One region of the Pusillimonas sp. SM2304 genome, then DNA from elsewhere that is predicted to be linked to it. Evidence: riboswitches for the same ligand, from Rfam matches in the RefSeq annotation. Region 1 holds a riboswitch; each other region holds the start of a gene.
The links. A riboswitch is a leader RNA that binds a small molecule or an ion and turns the genes downstream of it on or off. The one in region 1 is predicted to bind thiamine pyrophosphate.

Region 1 (6,423 bases):
GGTCAAAGTGGGCTCTTCGCTCGTCACCAACGAGGGCAAAGGCATCGACACCGGCGCGGTCGAACAATGGGCCGCGCAAATCGCCAGCCTGCACGGCCAGGGCAAGCAAATGGTCCTGGTTTCCAGCGGCGCCATTGCCGAAGGCATGGCGCGCCTGGGCTGGCCTCGCCGCCCCAATGCCATGCATGAACTCCAGGCAGCGGCCGCGGTCGGGCAAATGGGCCTGGTGCAGGCCTACGAGGTGGCTTTTGCCCATCATGGCATACGCACCGCGCAGATCCTGCTGACCCACGAAGACCTGGCGGACCGGCGCCGCTACCTGAACGCGCGCAGCACCCTATACACCTTGCTGGGCCTGGGTGTGGTGCCCATCGTCAACGAGAACGATACCGTGGTCACCGACGAAATCCGCCTGGGCGACAACGATACCCTGGGCGCCCTGGTCACCAACCTGATCGAAGCCGAAGCGCTGATCATCCTGACTGACCAGCCCGGCCTGTACAGCGCCGACCCGCGCAAGCACCCCGACGCCGAATTCATTTCCCTGGGCCAGGCCGGCGACCCCGCCCTGGAAGCCATGGCGGGCGGATCGGGCAGCAGTATCGGCACGGGCGGCATGCTGACCAAAGTGCTGGCCGCCAAGCGGGCCGCCAACAGCGGCGGCCACACCGTCATTGCCTCGGGCCGCGAGCCCAATGTGCTGCTTCGGCTGGCCGGCGGCGAGGCCGTCGGCACCGAACTGCGCGCCATCTTGCCGGTCCGGTCGGCGCGTCAGCGCTGGCTGGCGAATCACCTGCGCCTGCGCGGGCGCGTCACGCTGGACGATGGCGCGGTACGGGCATTGATGCAAGGGCATAAAAGCCTGCTGTCCATCGGCGTGATTGCCGTCGAGGGCGAGTTCGAACGGGGCGATGTCGTTGCCTGCGTAGACCAGCATGGCGTGGAATGCGGGCGCGGGCTCATCAATTATTCAGCGTCCGACACGCGCCGCATTTTGCGCCAGCCCAGCAGCCGCATCGCGGACATTCTGGGCAGCATGTCCGACCCCGAGCTGATGCACCGCGATAATATGGTGTTTGTACGCGCAATTACTGCTGAGCCGCAATAAACAGCGTTTCCTTGACTTCTTCCATGACCACGCAGCTTTTGGTTTGCGTCACGCCCGGCAGGCGCAGCAAGATGTCGCCCAGCAGGCTGCGGTACTGGCTGATTTCCTTGATGCGCGCCTTGACCAGATAGTCGAAATCGCCAGAAACCAGGTGGCATTCCTGCACCTGCGGAATACACAGAATTTCCCGGCGGAAGTCATCGAAGGTGCGATCGGACTTGCTCGACATCGAGATTTCCACAAACACCAACAGGCCGGCGTCCAGCGCGCCGGGCGAAACCCGCGCATGGTAGCCCGTGATCACGCCATCGCGCTCAAGGCGCCTGACCCGCTCTATGCACGGCGTCACCGTCAGCCCCACCGCCTCGGCCAGGTCGGTCATCGACATGCGGCCGTCGCGTTGCAACAAATCCAGAATATGCCGGTCGAGTTTATCTAAAGTAGACACAGGCGTGCGTTGTATTCTCATGTGCTTTCCTTGATGATCCGAAGGCGATTAACGGGCCCAACCCTTTGCTTCAGCAATTATTGCTGAAATCGTCTTATCGCGCCCGGCGAACAGGACAAAACACTGAAAAACGGAATTCTTTGCAAAAAAATGCTGGTCAAGCTGCCTTACCATCCTTGAATTACACCAGAATTTCCGGGATCAAATGAAAATCATCGTTCTAGGGGCGGGCGCGGTCGGCGTCAGCAGTGCCTACTACCTGGCCAGGCAGGGCCATGAAGTGACCGTCATCGAGCGACTGGCGGGCCCCGCGCTTGAAACCAGCTTTGCCAATGCCGGACAAGTCTCCTATGGCTACTCCAGCCCGTGGGCGGCACCGGGCGTACCGCTCAAAGCGATCAAATGGATGTTTGCCAAGCATCCCCCGCTGACTATCCGCCCCGACGGCACCCTGTTCCAGCTGCAGTGGATCTTCAATATGTGGCGCAACTGCAGCGCCAGCCGCTACGCCATCAACAAAGAGCGCATGGTCAGGCTGTCGGGCTATAGCCGCGTCTGCCTTGAAGCATTGCGCAACGACATCGGCATTCAATACGAAGGACGGCGCCAGGGCACTTTGCAAGTGTTTCGGACCCAGCAGCAACTGGATGCCGTCGGCCAGGACATCAACGTGCTGAGCGATGCGGGCATCCGCTACGAGCTGCTGGGCCGCGACCAACTCGAACAGGCCGAGCCCGCGCTGGCGCGCACGAAAGACAAGCTGGTGGGCGGGCTGCGCCTGCCCGACGACGAAACGGGCGACTGCAACCTGTTCACCACGCGCCTGGCCGCCGAAGCGGAAAAGCTGGGCGTGACCTTCCGCTACGGCACCACCATCAAGCATGTGCATGTGGACGGCTCGAAAGTGTCGGGCGTGGAAACCGATGCCGGCCTGCTGACCGCCGACGCCTATGTGATGGCGCTGGGGTCGTGGTCGACACCATTGCTCCGGCACATCGGCAAGCTGCCGGTTTATCCCTTGAAAGGCTATTCGATTACGGTTCCCATCGCCGATGAACGCTGCGCACCCGTCTCGACGCTGCTGGACGAAAGCTACAAAATAGCCGTGACGCGCTTTGACGGCCGGATACGGGTTGGCGGCATGGCGGAAATCGTGGGGTTCGACAAAACGCTTGATGAAAGACGCCGCAAAACACTGGAACTGGTGCTGACCGACCTGTTCCCGGGCAGCTATACGCCGACAGATGTAGCGTTCTGGACCGGGCTGCGCCCCAAAACGCCGGACAGTACCCCGGTCGTCGGCCCGACTCGCCTGCCCAACCTGTTCCTGAACACGGGACACGGCACATTGGGCTGGACCATGGCCTGCGGCAGCGGCCAGTTGATTGCCGATATGGTGTCGGGCAAGCCCACCGCCATACGCAGCGACGATTTATCCATACACCGTTATCAATCCTGATCGGGCGGCGCAGCGGCATGCCGCGCCGCGGCAGCATCAGGTTGGCCCGGTAAACATATAACCCCAGTTATGCACCGACTTCAGCGGCATGGTCAGCCCGTGCGCGGTGAACTTTCGCCGCATGCGGCTGACCATCACCCCCAGGCGCCCCTGGTGGGTAGGGGCTTCCGACAGCGCATAGCCCGCATTGACGGCATCAATCAATTGGCGATGCGTGGCACGAAGATCGGGCGCGTTCAGTAACGCGGTCAGAAAAGCCCTTTCGCCCGTGGTCAGCGCAATGCGCACGCCGTCGGGGCTGACCAGCACCCAGGACTGCTCTTCCAGCGACCAGATGCCGCCGGAGGCGGGCGCCGCCGAGGCATCGGCATCAGGCACGGCGCCCGCGCGCGCCATCAGGCGAAACAGAATGGCCCCCAGCAATGCCGGGGAAGCATTGCGTGCGAAGCAATTATCGACCCCGCTTTGCAGAGACAGTATGGCGTCGGTTTCCGGCGCCGGATCGACGATGGCGACAATGCCCGCGCCCGCGTGCAGCGTACGCAGATAGGTGGCCGCCGCACAGTTTTCCGTCAGCGTGCCTGACAGTATGGCCACTGGCGGCGCGTGGGTCGACGCGCTGGTGAGTATGTATTGATGCAACGCCAGAACATCTGTACAGCGCAGCACCTGAAAGCCCTGTGCCTGCAGCCCTGCGATTGTTTTATTACGTACCGCGGTAAGCGCTGCATTGGCCTTGGGCGCAAAAAATGAAACAGACAGATTTGGTTTCATGGCATGGCCCCGGTGAAGTGTCGACAAGCCTTCTTCAATAGGAGATAAACGCGCAACATAAGTGCCTGTAAACCCAGGAAGGCGAAGGCCGCAGGGGCTTCATGCTCCTGGCCGGGCCCCGCAAGCCGTCGTCAACTATTGTGCACTTGTTTCGCATAAATTTGTTAATTTCTTGTATATCTATTTACCGAAATTTACATTAGATTATCACGTTTGCAATTAGCATTATTACCACTGTGATTGACTTACATCGTTCAATCACAAACGTGAACCACTTTGCCGATCGTCTTCGTCATGCGCGAACCCTGCGCCAAATGAGCCAGGCAGCCCTTGCCCGGGCTTGCGGGTTATCGCAAGGCGCTATCGCGAACTACGAAAACAAAAACCGCCAGAGCGCCAAGGAGATTTTCCGGTTGGCGGAGGTGCTGGCCGTGAACCCAATATGGCTGGGCATGGGCACCGGCCCCATGGAAGTGGCTGAATCACCCATCGAAACACATTTGACATACCGGGTGACTGATCACAGCCCTCCGGCCCGGCAAGGCCTGTGGCCATTCGCCAGCGTGCCGCCCGAGCTGTATTGGTCGTTGCGCCTTGAGGAACGCCAACTGATTGAAAACGCGGTGGCCAGCCTGATCCAGTCGCTGCGCAATAAATCCGGCGGGTCCTGACAACCGGACCGCCGTCGGTCCGGCCCTGACAAGTTCCAGCCAAGGCTCTATACTTGCATCCACGCAGGGGTACTCGTTGCTTGCAACGGGTTGAGAAAAACCCTTCGTACCAGTACGGATAATGCCGATGCTGGGAGCGCACTGTCCGACATCCATCAGCCGATGTCGGCAAGACTATCCCTATCTATCGGCTCCATGGACTACTTTTTGGAGCATGCCTTGACCACACACTCGCCGTTTTCGGCCGCCACCGCCGCCGCCGACATCAACGCCATCACCCCCCTTCCCCAATCCCGCAAGGTGTACCAGACCGGCTCCCGGCCTGACCTGCGGGTGCCATTCCGGGAAGTCCAGCAAAGCGATACACCTTCTACTTTCGGCGGCGAGGCCAACCCGCCACTGACCATTTACGATACCAGCGGCCCCTACACCGATCCGGCGGCCCGCATAGACATCCGCAAAGGCTTGCCGCCGCTCAGGCTGGCCTGGATACAAGAGCGGGGCGACACACAGGAACTCGCAGGACCCAGCAGCGAATATGGATCGAGCCGGCAGCACGACGCCAAGCTGGCCGCCATGCGGTTTGAACTGCGCCGCAAACCGCGCCGCGCCACCGGCGGAGCCAACGTCACCCAGATGCACTATGCCCGTCGCGGCATCATCACGCCCGAGATGGAATTTGTGGCCATCCGCGAGAATCTACGGCGCGAGCACACCCTGCAGACCCTGCTGTCCAGCGGTCCGAACGGCGCGAAGCTGGCGGAACGGCTGCTGCGCCGGCATCCCGGACAAGCATTCGGCGCGGCCATTCCGGCCACCATCAGCCCCGAGTTCGTCCGCAATGAAATCGCGCAAGGACGGGCCATCCTGCCCGCCAACATCAACCATCCTGAACTGGAGCCCATGGCCATAGGCCGTCATTTTCTGGTCAAGGTCAATGCCAATATCGGGAATTCCGCCCTGAGCTCGGGAATCAGCGAAGAGGTCGAGAAAATGACCTGGGCCATACGCTGGGGCGGCGACACCGTCATGGACCTGTCCACCGGCAAGAACATTCATGAAACGCGCGAATGGATCATACGCAACTCACCCGTCCCGATCGGGACGGTGCCCATTTACCAGGCGCTGGAAAAGGTAGACGGCAAGGCCGAGGCGCTGAGCTGGGCCATTTTCCGCGACACGCTCATCGAGCAGGCCGAGCAAGGCGTGGATTACTTCACCATCCATGCCGGTGTGCGCCTGCCTTTCATTCCCATGACGGCCAACCGCATGACGGGCATCGTCTCGCGGGGCGGCTCCATCATGGCCAAATGGTGCCTGGCCCACCATAAAGAAAGCTTTCTGTACGAACACTTCGAAGACATCTGCGACATCATGAAGGCGTATGACGTCAGTTTCTCGCTGGGCGACGGCCTGCGGCCCGGATCAGGCTACGATGCCAACGATGAAGCACAATTCGCCGAACTGAAAACCCTGGGGGCGCTGACGCAGATTGCCTGGAAGCATGATGTGCAGGTGATGATAGAAGGGCCGGGGCATGTACCCATGCACCTGATCAAGGAAAACATGGACATGCAGCTGGAGCATTGCCACGAGGCGCCTTTTTATACGCTGGGACCGCTGACCACGGACATCGCGCCGGGCTACGATCATATTACCTCGGGTATTGGGGCCGCCCTGATAGGCTGGTACGGCACGGCCATGCTCTGCTATGTCACCCCCAAGGAGCATCTTGGACTGCCCAACAAGAAAGACGTCAAGGACGGCATCATTACCTACAAGATCGCCGCTCATGCCGCCGACCTGGCCAAAGGCCATCCCAGCGCAGCCATCCGCGATAATGCACTGTCCAAGGCACGGTTCGAGTTTCGCTGGGAAGATCAGTTCAACCTGGGCCTGGACCCAGACACAGCGCGCGACTTCCATGACGAGACCCTGCCCAAGGATTCGATGAAATCAGCGC
Region 2 (6,423 bases), on a different contig from region 1:
TGGCGCTGGTCATTGCCCACGTCGCCGCAGCCCTGAAGCACCACTTCATTGACCGCGACACCGTACTGACGCGCATGCTGCCCGCCGGCAGGCGCAAAGCGGCCGCGCCGCAGATTTCAACGCATTGACGCATACCCGGAGAACCGCATGAACACCCGCCTGCTGCACCAAGCCGCACTATCCGCCACGCTGGCGCTGGCCCCTTTTGTCAGCGCCCATGCCACGGAGTACACCACCCTGGACACCGCAAGCAGCCGCATTGCGTTTTCTTATCAACAAATGGGTGTCACGATGGAGGGCGGCTTCAACGCCATCGAAGCGCCTGCATTCAGTTTCGACCCGGCGGCGCCCGAAAAGGCCAGCGTCGTCCTTCAGATTCCCTTGGCAGGCATCGATGTGGGCACTGAAGAGGCCAACGCCGAAATCGAGAAAAGCGAATGGCTGAACACGCCGGCCCACCCCCTGGCCCGCTTCGAGTCGAGCACCGTCCAGGCGCTGGGCGGCAATCGCTATCAGCTCACCGGTGAACTGGCCATCAAAGGCAAGACCCAAGCCGTCAGCGCGCCCTTCTCGCTTGAAGAACAGGACGGCTCGGCCTTGTTTACCGGCACATTTACGCTCAAGCGCGGCGACTTCGGCATAGGCGAAGGCGACTGGAGCGACTTCAGCATTGTGGCGAACGACATCCAGGTCACCTTCAATGTCGTGGCCAAGCCGTAATACCCTTTTTGACTCACCTTCCATCCCCTGTTTTCCAAAGGATTGCACATGAAAAAACATTTCGCCATGATGGCGCTTGCCGCCCTGTTTGCCGCCCCCGCACTGGCCGCGCCCAGCACGTATGCGGTGGATTCCAGCCATACTTTCCCGCGCTTTTCCTATGACCACATGGGGATGTCCAAGCAAATCTCGCGTTTCGACACCACCACAGGCACCGTCACGCTGGACAAGGAAGCCAGCACCGGGTCGGTCGACATCAGCATAGACATGACGTCGGTCAGCACCGGCTCCAAAGCGTTTGACGGCCACATCCAGGGCGCCGACTTCCTGGATACCGCCAATCATCCCACCGCGACGTTCAAGTCGACCCAGGTCACCTTCCAGGACGGCAAGCCCGTCAGCATCGACGGCGACCTGACCATCAAAGGCATTACCAAGCCCGTCACCCTGACGGTCACCTCATTTGTGAACCAGCCGCATCCCATGCTCAAGAAAGACGCCATCGGCGCCAACGCCACCGTGGTGATCAAGCGCAGCGACTTCAATGCCGGCAAGTTTGCGCCTGCCGTGGGCGATGAAGTCACCCTGGACATTGCGCTGGAAGCCGTCCAGCAATAACCGTCCGCGCCCGGTACGGCACGACAGGGCCGTCAGCTTCCGGGCGATGCGGGACGCGGCAAGCCCAGATGTCCGCGCAAGGTGTCTGTTTCGTAGTCCTTGCGAAACAGGCCGCGCCGCTGCAGCACCGGTACGACCTGATCGACGAAATCGTCGATGCCGCCCGGCAGCGCAGGCGGCATCAGGTTGAAGCCGTCGGCCCCCTCGTTCAGCAGCCACCGCTCCATCTCATCGGCAATCTGCTCGGGGGTGCCTACCATGGTGCAATGTCCGCCCCCGGCCGCCAGTCGGCCCAGCAACTGGCGCACCGTGGGCTGTTCCGTCTGGATGATGCGCAGCACCGTTGCGTAGCGGCCCTTGGGGCCAGTGAACGCCTCCAGCGGCGGCAAAGCGGGCACGGGCGCATCCAGTTCCCAGGCCGTGCAGTCCTGGCCCACATACATGCCCAATTGCCGCAACGCATCCTGCGCGGGCAACAGTTCGTCCAGCGCGCGCTGTTTGGCCCGCGCTTCGTCCTGGGTCGAGCCCACATAGGCGACCAGGCCCGGCATGATCGGAACGGGATCGGTCCGGCCCGCCTCGCGCACCCGCCTCTTGATGTCGCGATAATAGTCTTGCGCCGCCGCCAGATCGTAGGCCACGGCATAGATGGCCTCGGCCCGGCGCGCAGCCAGGTCCCGGCCCTGCTCCGACGCGCCGGCCTGGAACAGCACGGGATGGCCTTGAGGCGGACGCGGTATGGTCAGCGGTCCATCGACCCGGAAATGCTCGCCCTGGTGATCGATGGCGCGCACCGATTCAGGTGAAACGTAAGCACCCTGCCGGTCAAGTTGCGGCGCATCGTCGCGCCAGGAATCCCACAGGCGCAGCGCCACATCGACGAACTCTTCCGCCCGCGTGTAACGCCAGTCGTGCCCGGGCATGGCATCGAAGCCGTGATTGCGCGCTTCTGAGTCAAACATGGAGGTCACCACATTCCACCCTATCCGCCCCTTCGAAATATGGTCCAGCGACGCAACCATGCGCGCCGCGTGGAACGGGGTGTAGAAAGTACTGGAGACGGTGCTGATCAGGCCGATGCGCTGCGTGGCGCGGCTGATGGCCGCCAGGGCGGTCAAGGGTTCCAGGAACCAGCGCGGGCCGTCCGGCAGGTTATCGGTGGACTGCCCATCGGCAAAGAAAATGGCGTCCAGCTTGCCGCGCTCGGCTGTTTGCGCCAACTGCTCGTAATAGCCGATGTCGCCCAGGCGCTCGACCGCCGAGTCGGGATGGCGCCAAGCGGCCCGGTGGTGTCCGCAGCCGAAGATGAAAAGGTTCAGGTGAAGCATCCGTTTTGTCATGGCCCGTCCTAGTTCTTGACCAGGCCGCCGTCGACCACCAGATTCTGTCCTGTCACAGACCGTGACCAGGGCGACGCGAAGAACAACGCGGCATCGGCGAACTCGGCCGGCGTAGTCACACGGCGCAGCGGCGTGCTCGATGCGATCAGGTTGAACACCGCTTCCGGCGTGGCTGCCGAGGCATCCGTGCTGCGCAGCAGCCCGCCCGACAGCATATTGACGGTAATGCCGTCCGGGCCCAGGTCATGCGACAGCGTGCGCGTGAGCGACAGCAAGGCGGCTTTGGCGGCGGTGTAGTCGTGATAGGGCACGACCGGATTCTGGAACAGGTTGGTGCCTATATTGATGATGCGGCCAAAGCCCTGTTCGCGCATGCCCGGCAGCGCGGCCTGCGTGGTGTTCAAGGCAGCGCGCACTACGCCTTCGAACTGCTGGTTCAGTTGCGCCCACGACAAGGCATCGGCATGCGGCCTGGCGTCGCCATTGAACGAAAATGCCGGCAAGGCATTATTGACCACGGTGGTGACCGGCGCGCCAAAGCGCTCGCGCGCCTGGGCCAGCATGGCCTGCACGGCATCGGCGTCCGTGACGTCGGCCTGCGCGGCGAACGCGCGTTCCGGCGCACCGGCAGCCAGCGCGCGGGCGCTCTCGGCGCTATTCAGGTAGTTGACGACAACGCGGGCGCCTTCTCGCAAAAAGGCGCCCGCAATATGCCGGCCCAGGCCCCGGCCGCCGCCGGTGACCAGGACGACCTGCTGATGAATGGGAAATGCTGCTGGGCTGTTCTTCATGGCATACCTTCGCGGAAATAGCAAAGGTATGCGCGCGCGGCAATGCTGCCGCTGGCCCCATGGCCGACATCCCTTCGCCAGTGCTAACTGTTTCAGGTTCGACGGGTGTCGATCTCAGCCGGCCGTTTCGGGCCAGGCACCCCGTGTCGCGGTGCCATCATAGCGCAAAAACCCCTTAAGGCCTCAATACGGCCCGTATCTCGGCCAAGGTGGGCATGGACACGCCCGCGCCGTGGCGCGTCACGGAAATGCCCGCCAGCGCCGCGGCAAAGCGCATGGCATCGCGCGCCGGCATGCCCTGCCCCAGCCCCACGGCGAAACCGGCTGTAAAGCCATCGCCCGCGCCGGTGGTGTCGACGCAAGCGCCGGCCTTGACGGGCGGGACCAGAAAGGTTTCGGTGTGATTGCAAAACAGCGCGCCCCGCTCACCCAAGGTCACGATGACGTTGCCCACCCCCTTTTGCAGTAGCGCCCGCGCCGCCGCTTCGGCCTGTTCAAGGGTTTCGACGGGCAAGCCCGTCAACAGGCCGGCCTCGGTTTCGTTAGGCAACAGGTAATCGCACAAAGCAAATATCGCATCCGGCAAAGGCACGGCGGGCGCAGGATTCAGAATGCTGGCCACCCCGTGGCGGCGCGCCAGTTCCAGTCCACGCAGCGCGACCTCGACGGGTTGCTCCAGTTGCACGACAAAGACATCGGACGCAGCAATGTCGGCTTCGACGCGGTCGATATCGGCCGCTTGCATCGTGCCCGATGCCCCTGGAAAAACCGTGATCGCATTGCCGCCGGTCGACGGGTCGACGAAGATGCCGGCCGCGCCGGTGGCCTGCCCCTTGACCACCACGGCTTTGCTGTGCACCCCTTCGTCGCGCCAGAATTGCGCCGCATCCTGGCCAAAGGCATCATCACCGATGAAGGTAAAGAATGACACCCGTCCACCCGCCCGGGCGGCGGCCACGGCCTGGTTGGACCCTTTTCCGCCGTGCCCCCGGGTGAAACCCGTCGCGGCGATGGTTTCACCGGGAGCCGGCAAGCGGCTCGCGGTGAAAACCAGGTCGGCGGCATAAATGCCGGCAACAAAGATGGCGGGATGATCCTGCTGCATGTCGTCCGCCTTGCCAGCGCTCAAGCCAGGTCCATGGCGTGCAGTTTCTCGACCCGCCGGCGGCAATCCTCGTCGGTCGAGAACTCGGCCTTGAGGTAAGCCCCGACCAGATCGACCGCCAGCCACGGCCCGACGATCTGCGCGCCGATGCACATGACATTGACGTCATCGTGCTCGACGCACTGATGCGCGGAATGGATGTCGTGGCACACTGCGGCCCGGATGCCCTTGACCTTGTTGGCGGCGATACATGCGCCAACACCCGTGCCGCACACCATGATGCCGCGCTCCGCGCCGCCGGAGGTCAACTGCCCGGTCAGCGCGCGGGCGATATCCGGAAAGTCCACCGGCTGTTCATCGTAACTGCCCACATCATTGACCTCGTGGCCCAGGCTCTTGATGTGATCCACAATCGCCTGCTTCAAAGGCCAGCCGGCGTGGTCCGAACCAATAACAATACGCATGACGCTATTCCTGTTTACTGAAAAATCGATGTGATCCCGGACACTTAATTGCCGCGCATGTCTTCGGGCAATTCGGTACCGTAGTATTTCTTGTAGATCTCGTTCAGCTTGCCATTCTTGACATTGGCATCGACCCACTCATTGACCTTGGCCAAAAGACGCGCCTCGCCTTTCTTCACGCCAATGGCCAGGTCGAAGTTGCGCAGGACGAACAAAGGCTTGAAGTTGTCCTTGCCGATTTTCTGATCGATCTGAGCCACCAGCGACTGCGAGGTGGCAACCATCTTGGCCTGTCCGCTGACGGCCGCCGTCACCAGGGTCGCGTCATCATCATAGCGCGCAACCTTGTACCCATACTTGGATGCCTGGGGCGTCAGCTCGGTGTCTTGCGTGGTGCCGCGGGTCACCGCCACCGTATGGCCCTTCATGGTTTCCAGACTGCTGACAGGGATGTCCTGATAACCCGCGACAATGGATTGCAGCACGGCATAGCGATGCGAAAAGTCGATGACCTTGGCCCGCTCTTCCGTCACCGACAGGGTCGACACCACGATATCGGCTTTGTCCGTCTGTAGGTTCGGAATGCGGGTGGCGCCGGTGGTCTGGACCAGCTCATATTCCAGGCCCCAGTCCTTGGCCAGCAGTTTTCCGACCTCGACGTCGGCGCCCATCGGTTCCATCGATGCGCTCATCATGCCCGCGGGCGGAATGCCCAGGTCGGTGGATATGCGGATTTTCCCGCTTTTGGTGACGTTGTCCAGCACATCGGCATGGGCCACGGCGGCAACACCGGCCATCATGCCGGCGGCGCACAGCAAGGATGTCAGGAAGGTACGTTTTTTCATGGTAGGTCTCCGGTTTATATAGGTCATGTCAGAGTTCGTTCTGCAGGAACTCCTTGAGCTCTGGCGTCTGGGGATCGTTCAGCATGTCCGCGCTCCCCTTCTCCCAAACTTTTCCTTCGTGCATGAAGATAATCGTGTCGGCGACGCGCCGCGCAAAGTTCATTTCGTGCGTGACCATGATCATGGTCATGCCTTTCCGGGCCAGGTCCTCGATCACGCGCAGCACTTCACCCGTCAATTGCGGATCGAGCGCGGATGTGACCTCGTCGAACAGCATCACCTTGGGTTCCATGGCCAGCGAACGCGCTATGGCCACCCGCTGCTGCTGTCCGCCCGACAACTGCTCAGGATATTGGGTCGCCTTTTCAAGCAGGCCCACCTGCCCCAGGACACGGCGAGCCAGTTCCCGGGCATCTTGCTTGGACAGCTTCTTGACCGCGGTGGGCGCCAGCATGACGTTCTCTTCGATCGTCAGGTGCGGAAACAGGTTATAGCTCTGGAACACAATGCCAATGTCCAGCCGCAGGGACTTCCGGTCCA
Region 3 (6,153 bases), on a different contig from region 1:
AGAATCACTTTGGTCATGCGCTGCACCCGACTCAGCGCCAGGCATTCGGCCGCTTCCCATTGCGCCTGCGGCACAGACTGTATCGAACCGCGCCAGCTTTCGCCCAGGTAGGCCGACACATACACCGACAGCGATACCGAAGCGGCCGCCAGCGGCGATACGGTCAAGCCCAGGGACGGCAGGCCGAAATACATCAGAAAGATAATCACCAGCACGGGCGTACCCTGGATGATCTGTATATAAAGCGCCGTGGCCACGCGCAGCCATCGCAGCGTGCTGATCCGGCACAAGGCCACGATCAGCGCCAGCACGCCCCCGCATATCAGGGCGATGGTAGACAAACCCACCGTCCACAAAGCGCCTTTCAATAAAAAGGCAAGGTATCCAACCGCAAAACTCTGTCCCATGCGCGCGCCTCGCCTAGATCGGGGTGGCAAGCGCCCGGCGGCGCTTGAAAATCATCATGCCCAGGACCCAGAACAGCGCCCGCAGCAAGACCGACAAGGCGATATACAAACCACCTACAACCACATAGGTTTCCAGCGGCCGATAGGTATCCGACTGCACGAAGTTGGCCACGGCGGTCAGTTCTTCGGCGGAAATCTGTGAACAAATGGACGAGGCCAGCATCAGCAACACGAACTGGCTGGTCAGGGCGGGATAGACCCGCTCCAGCGCCTGCTTGAGGATGACATGCCAATAAACCTGCCAACGCGACAAGCCCAGGGTTTCGGCCGCTTCCAGTTGCCCTTTCTCAATGGAATCAAACCCCGAACGCATGATCTCGGCCGAATAGGCGCCAACGTTGATCGTCAAGGCAATCATGGCCACCAGCACGGCGTTCAATGACAGGCCCAGGCTGGACAGGCCAAAGTACACCAGGAAAATCTGCACCAGCAAAGGCGTGTTGCGGATGGCTTCGATGTAGCCGCCGCACAGCCGCTTCAGCCAAAGCCTGCGACCGCGCTTGCCTATGGCGCAGAAGGTGCCCAGTACGAAGCCGCAGGCCGTGGCAACCAGCGTCAGCTGGATGGTGAGGTACAGGCCCTGGACAAACATATCCCAGCGCGACAGCACGACAGAAAAATCCAATGTCGTCATCGGTGCCCCTGTTTAATATCGGACCTGGTTGGCCATGCGGTCGTAGACGGCAAACAGGGCCTGATTGCCGTTGGACCCTTCGCCATGGACACGCGCGTCCAGATATTGCGTGGCGACCAGCGAAGTGGCCGGCAAAGGCACCGAAAGATCAAACGCCAGTTCCTGCACCAGCTTCAGGTCCTTGAGCATGAGGTCAATGCGGAAACCGGCCTTGGCATCGCGCTGTATCATCGACGGGCCCAGCTTGTCGAGCATCCACGACGCGGCCGACCCGCCCATCAGCACTTCGCGCATCACATCCAGGTCGACACCCGAGGCCCGCCCCAGGGCAAGCGCCTCGCAGATCGCCTGAATATTGATGCCGCAAATCAGCTGATTGCACAGTTTCAGCGTTTGGCCCGCGCCGCTCTGGCCCACATGGGTAATCGTGGTGCCCATCGCCTGCAGCACCGGCTTGGCCAGGTCGAAGGCCTGGACATCGCCCCCCGCCATGATGGTCAACGAGGCGCTTTGGGCCCCCACCGGCCCGCCGGATACGGGCGCATCCAGGAAGTAGACGCCCCGATCGGCCAGTTCGCCGCCCAACTGCCGCGCCACCACGGGCGAAATGGTGCTCATGTCGATGATCAGCCGCTGAGCGGGCGGGTGCGCCAGCAAGCCGTCCGCCCCATGGATGACGGACTGCACGTCCGGACTGTTGGGCAGCATGAGGATGACGGCATCCGATGCCTCGCCCAGTTGCGCAATGCTGTCCGCAGCGCGCGCGCCCGCATCCACCGCCCGCTGGACGGCCTCGGGCGCCAGATCGTGCACCAGCAAGTCAAAGCCCGCGGCGAGCAGATTGGCAGCCATGTGCTGCCCCATCGTACCCAGCCCGATAAATCCTATTTTCTTGATCATGAGAGTCTCCTTGGCATGGCCCGCAAGCCGCTGCCGGCTTATCGCAATGCCGTTGCGTAGGTGGCCTGGTAGCGCCGCTCGTCGCCGATCTGGAAATGGATGCGCAACTGCTCATCCGCGCTTTCCGCATCGCGTTCGGCCAGCGCACGGAATATTTTCCGGTGGTCGTCGATGATCTGTGGCTTGAGCGCCGGATCGGTCTGGACCACGGCGCGCCGCTCTTTGTGCAGGCGGATAAACAGCGGCCGCATGGCCGTATACATGCTGATCAGGGTGTCCGACTTGCTGGCGCGCACGATGGCCGAATGAAACTCGAAGTCGGCATCCCCGCCCTCGTCGGGCGAATCAATGGTTTCCTTGATCCGGAGCAGCGCCTGGCTGACTTCTTCCAGGTCCTTGGGCGTGATCCGCTGGCAGGCAAGGCGGATGGCCTGGCACTCGATCGCCACGCGCGCCTGCATGATGTCTTCAATGACACCGCCATCCTGGGCCAGGGTAAAGGCAAAGATATCGCCCAGCACCGACACGTCGGGCTTCTTCACAAAGGTTCCGACACGCTCGCGGATATCGACCACGCCGACCATGGCCAGGGCGCGCAGGGCCTCGCGCACCACCGGCCTGCTGACCTCGAGCTGTTCGGCAAGCTCACGTTCAGGCAGCAGCAGGTCGCCCGGCCGCAGCGCGCCGCCCAGCAGCTTTTCGCGCAGGAACAGGAATACCTTTTCGTATCCCTGCTTTGTCTCCTGTGGACGAACGATCCGTTCCAGTTTTGTTGTCATGCCTGTGGTTTTACCACAGGCCAATCCAGGCCACCCATCATGGAAAACCCCATGCCTTTCGTTGACAAGCCCTGCACCGCGCTTTAAGCTTGCCAGCTGTTCCTGGGGGAGCCCTATGCTGGGCTGAGATTCCGCACATTGCCGCGGTAACCCTTTGAACCTGATCCGGGTCATGCCGGCGAAGGGAAGGAAGCGCCGCACATCATCCCTTTTCCCGCCACGACCTTTTTTGCGCCGCCGCCCGCCGGCGGCGCCAGGCTCGTTTGTTCCGGCAGGCCGGACGCGTAGGGGAAAAAATGCTTTCAAGCTCTTCGGCCGTGCTTTGGCTATTGCTGTTCTCGGCGGGTTTCGCCCTATCGGGCATGCTCTACGCCCGGCATGAACGCAGCAGCCTGGAAGACTATGTCGTTGCCCGCAACAGCCAAAGTACCGTGGCGACGATCCTGACCCTGCTGGCCACGTCGCTGGGCGCCTGGATTCTGTTCGCACCGGCCCAGGCCGCTACCTGGGGCGGCCTGGCGGCAGTCATCGGCTACGGCCTGGGCGCCGCCTCGCCGCGCTGGCTGATGATTCCGCTGGGCCGGCGCATGCGCGAACTGATCCCGCAGGGGCACACCCTGACGGAATTCGTCATCATGCGGTATGGCAGAGGCATGTACGGCCTGGTGCTGATCATCATGATGTTCTACATGTTCATTACCTTGGCCGCCGAAATCACGGCCATCGCCAAATTGGTCACGCTGCTGGCCCCGGTTCCGCTATGGGTGACGGCCGCCATCGTCATGGGAGCGACCCTGCTCTACACTTCATACGGCGGGCTGCGCGCATCGATTTTTACCGACAAGGTGCAAATGGCCGTCATCGTGCCGCTGCTGATCGTGCTGCTCGTACTAGGCTGGCATGCCGTCGGCGGCTTCGGGCCCGCGCTGGCCGGGCTGCAAGACAAGGCGCCGCAGTTGATCAGCCTGACCGATCCGGTCGGCATCAAGGCGGGCCTGACGTTTTTCGTGGCGATCCTGCTGACCGGCCTGTTCCACCAGGGCAACTGGCAGCGCGTCTATTCCGCACGCGACACCCGGACCATGCGCCGCGGCTTCCTGCTGGGCGGCCTGTTCGCCGGCCCTTTTATTTTTGTCATGGGCCTGTTCGGGCTTGCCTTTGTCGGGCTGGGACATACCGGCGACAGCTCGGTGGCCTTGTTCAGCGTGCTGCTGCCTCATATTCCCGGCTGGTTTGCCATTGCCCTGATTCCCCTGGGCCTGGCCCTGGTCATGAGCACGGCCGATACCACCATCAGCGCGGTATCGAGCCTGATCGCGGTGGATGTGCGCCGCCTGACGCCGAGCATCAGGAAAACGACCCTGATGGCGCTGTCCCGCTGGCTGATCTTCCTGTTGGCGATTCCCGTCATGATCGTGGCCGCCCAGGGCTATAGCGTGCTCTACCTGTTCTTGCTGGCCGACCTGTTCTGCTCTGCGGCCGCCTTCCCGGTATTTTTCGGCCTGTTCAATCGCCGCTATGGCGGCGCCACCGCCATCGTCAGCACGCTATGCGGGCTGGTGGCCGGCATTCTGCTCTTCCCCGGGCCGGGCGACAAACCCGAATATCTGCTTGAATCCTTCCTGCTGGCGGCACTGGTCCCCGCCGTGGTCACGGCCCTGATGCTGCGCTTCAAGTCCCCGCAACCGCATTTCGATTTTGCTGCGCTGAATACCGCCGTACGCAGCCTGGATGAGTAAACCGGCTATCGGTCGTACCAGACAATGACATTGCCCTTGACGAACAGCGGCCCGGGCAGCGGCCCTTTGCCCCACACGGTGTGGACCAGGTAAATGGGCTTGCCCGCATCCAGGCCATTGAATGCCCGGGTGTTCAGGCTCTGGCCGGTCATGGGTACGCAGCGTTCGGTGCCATTCCAGCAGACGCGCGTCTGTACCCTGGCCTGGCCTTGGTAGTCGCGGCTGGCCTGCACGGCGGTGATCCGCCCGCCGGATGCCGAAGCGCCTTGCGCCGGCGTGCCGGCTGCCGACCCGGCAGGCGCATACATCGTCGCGGCGTCGCTGCCCGCGTAGTTGATGGCGGCGCTGACCTTGGCCTGCGTCCACGTATGTGCCCCAGCCAGCGCCGCCAACGGACAGACCGCCAGCAGGATCATGGCTGGCCCCCTCACGGAAAACAGTCGGCTAGGCAAAAACAAGGTGATATCCACGTACAGGAAAAGGCCGTAAATACTTCAGGGCATTGACGTCAAGAAGCGGGCAAGCTCGCCCGCATGGGTTCAAGCATAACAAATAAACGCCCCCACGCTGCGCAGGCTTTCGCCCGCTTGCTGCCCCCCGAGGGGGCGCTTTTTGCCTTGGGGGCGGCCCGGCGGCAAAAAAAGCCCCCACGCTGCGCAGGCTCGCGCCTGCTTGCTGTCCACCTCGCGGCCTGCAGGCCGCTCCGATTCGCCAGGCACAGAACAGTCCGCAGGGACTGTCCTGTGTCCGGGCTCATCCCCCAAGGGGGCGCTTTTGCCTTGGGGGCGGGCCGGCGGCAAAAATGGTCCAGTATCAAGCCTTTCGTGCAAATCACGCGGGGCTTGAAACCGTATACGGTGCCAGTGCTCCGCGAGATTCGAGCAGGCGCCGCGTGTTCTGCAGCTCTTTTTGCAGCAGCTCCGCATCCGGCAGCACCATCCGGTAGTTCGCTGCCATCACCTTGGTCGGCAAGCCGTCCAGCGCATACCGTGCCAGTGCATGTCCCTTATCAGTACACAGGATCAGGCCCACCGGCGGATTCTCATCCGGGTAAGCCCAATGCTCCTTGGCATAGTTGCAGTACATGTGCATCTGCCCCACATCGGCATGGGTCAGGCTGCCTAGCTTCAGGTCGATGATGACCAGACAGCGCAGCTTGCGATGGAAGAACAACAGGTCCACCCGATACCAGGTCTGGTCGATGCGCAACCGGCGCTGCCGGCCGACGAAGGTGAAACCTTCACCCAGTTCCAGCAGGAAGTCTTCCAGCCGCTGAATCAAGGCCTCTTCCAGGTCGGATTCCGAATACTCGTCCTTGAGGTCGAGGAACTCCAGCACGTACGGGTCTTTGATGGCGTCGTCGGGCGTGACGGTATCCTCGGGCTTAGACACCGAACCCTTGACCAACATCGCCGCCTTGTCCTTGGACAAGGCTATGCGTTCGTAGAACTGACTTCCAATTTGCCGGTCGAGTTGTCGCACGCTCCAGCCACCACGCAGCGCCTCGGCCTCATAGAACTGGCGTGCATGGTCATCCTTGACCGACAGCAGCCGAACGTAGGCTGACCACGGCAAAGTGAAGACCTGAGACAGTTCTGAGAGGTCGAATTTCCGAGACACAGTCTCGGAGTTCC

Region 2: linked by a shared signal. The riboswitch ahead of RE432_RS12460 (3-oxoacyl-ACP reductase) and the one ahead of thiC (phosphomethylpyrimidine synthase ThiC) in region 1 are both predicted to bind thiamine pyrophosphate.
Region 3: linked by a shared signal. The riboswitch ahead of RE432_RS12415 (sodium:solute symporter family protein) and the one ahead of thiC (phosphomethylpyrimidine synthase ThiC) in region 1 are both predicted to bind thiamine pyrophosphate.

Annotation. Positions count from the first base shown of each region.
Region 1 covers NZ_JAVLUJ010000001.1:1,670,480-1,676,902, reverse strand. The annotation lists gene proB (glutamate 5-kinase) at 1-1,108, shown strand, start outside; gene RE432_RS07775 (Lrp/AsnC ligand binding domain-containing protein) at 1,089-1,577, opposite strand; gene RE432_RS07770 (D-amino acid dehydrogenase) at 1,762-3,015, shown strand; gene RE432_RS07765 (helix-turn-helix domain-containing protein) at 3,052-3,789, opposite strand; gene RE432_RS07760 (helix-turn-helix transcriptional regulator) at 4,026-4,460, shown strand; TPP riboswitch at 4,516-4,613, shown strand; gene thiC (phosphomethylpyrimidine synthase ThiC) at 4,680-6,423, shown strand, end outside.
Region 2 covers NZ_JAVLUJ010000002.1:726,694-733,116, reverse strand. The annotation lists gene RE432_RS12480 (cytochrome b) at 1-128, shown strand, start outside; gene RE432_RS12475 (YceI family protein) at 148-720, shown strand; gene RE432_RS12470 (YceI family protein) at 769-1,338, shown strand; gene RE432_RS12465 (LLM class flavin-dependent oxidoreductase) at 1,371-2,666, opposite strand; gene RE432_RS12460 (3-oxoacyl-ACP reductase) at 2,687-3,469, opposite strand; TPP riboswitch at 3,522-3,623, opposite strand; gene rbsK (ribokinase) at 3,645-4,574, opposite strand; gene RE432_RS12450 (RpiB/LacA/LacB family sugar-phosphate isomerase) at 4,595-5,038, opposite strand; gene RE432_RS12445 (transporter substrate-binding domain-containing protein) at 5,083-5,883, opposite strand; gene RE432_RS12440 (amino acid ABC transporter ATP-binding protein) at 5,912-6,423, opposite strand, start outside.
Region 3 covers NZ_JAVLUJ010000002.1:720,055-726,207, reverse strand. The annotation lists gene RE432_RS12435 (amino acid ABC transporter permease) at 1-407, opposite strand, end outside; gene RE432_RS12430 (amino acid ABC transporter permease) at 421-1,101, opposite strand; gene RE432_RS12425 (NAD(P)-dependent oxidoreductase) at 1,114-2,043, opposite strand; gene RE432_RS12420 (FadR/GntR family transcriptional regulator) at 2,040-2,780, opposite strand; TPP riboswitch at 2,875-2,984, shown strand; gene RE432_RS12415 (sodium:solute symporter family protein) at 3,077-4,519, shown strand; gene RE432_RS12410 (flagellar protein FlhE) at 4,525-4,935, opposite strand; gene RE432_RS12405 (PDDEXK nuclease domain-containing protein) at 5,351-6,153, opposite strand, start outside.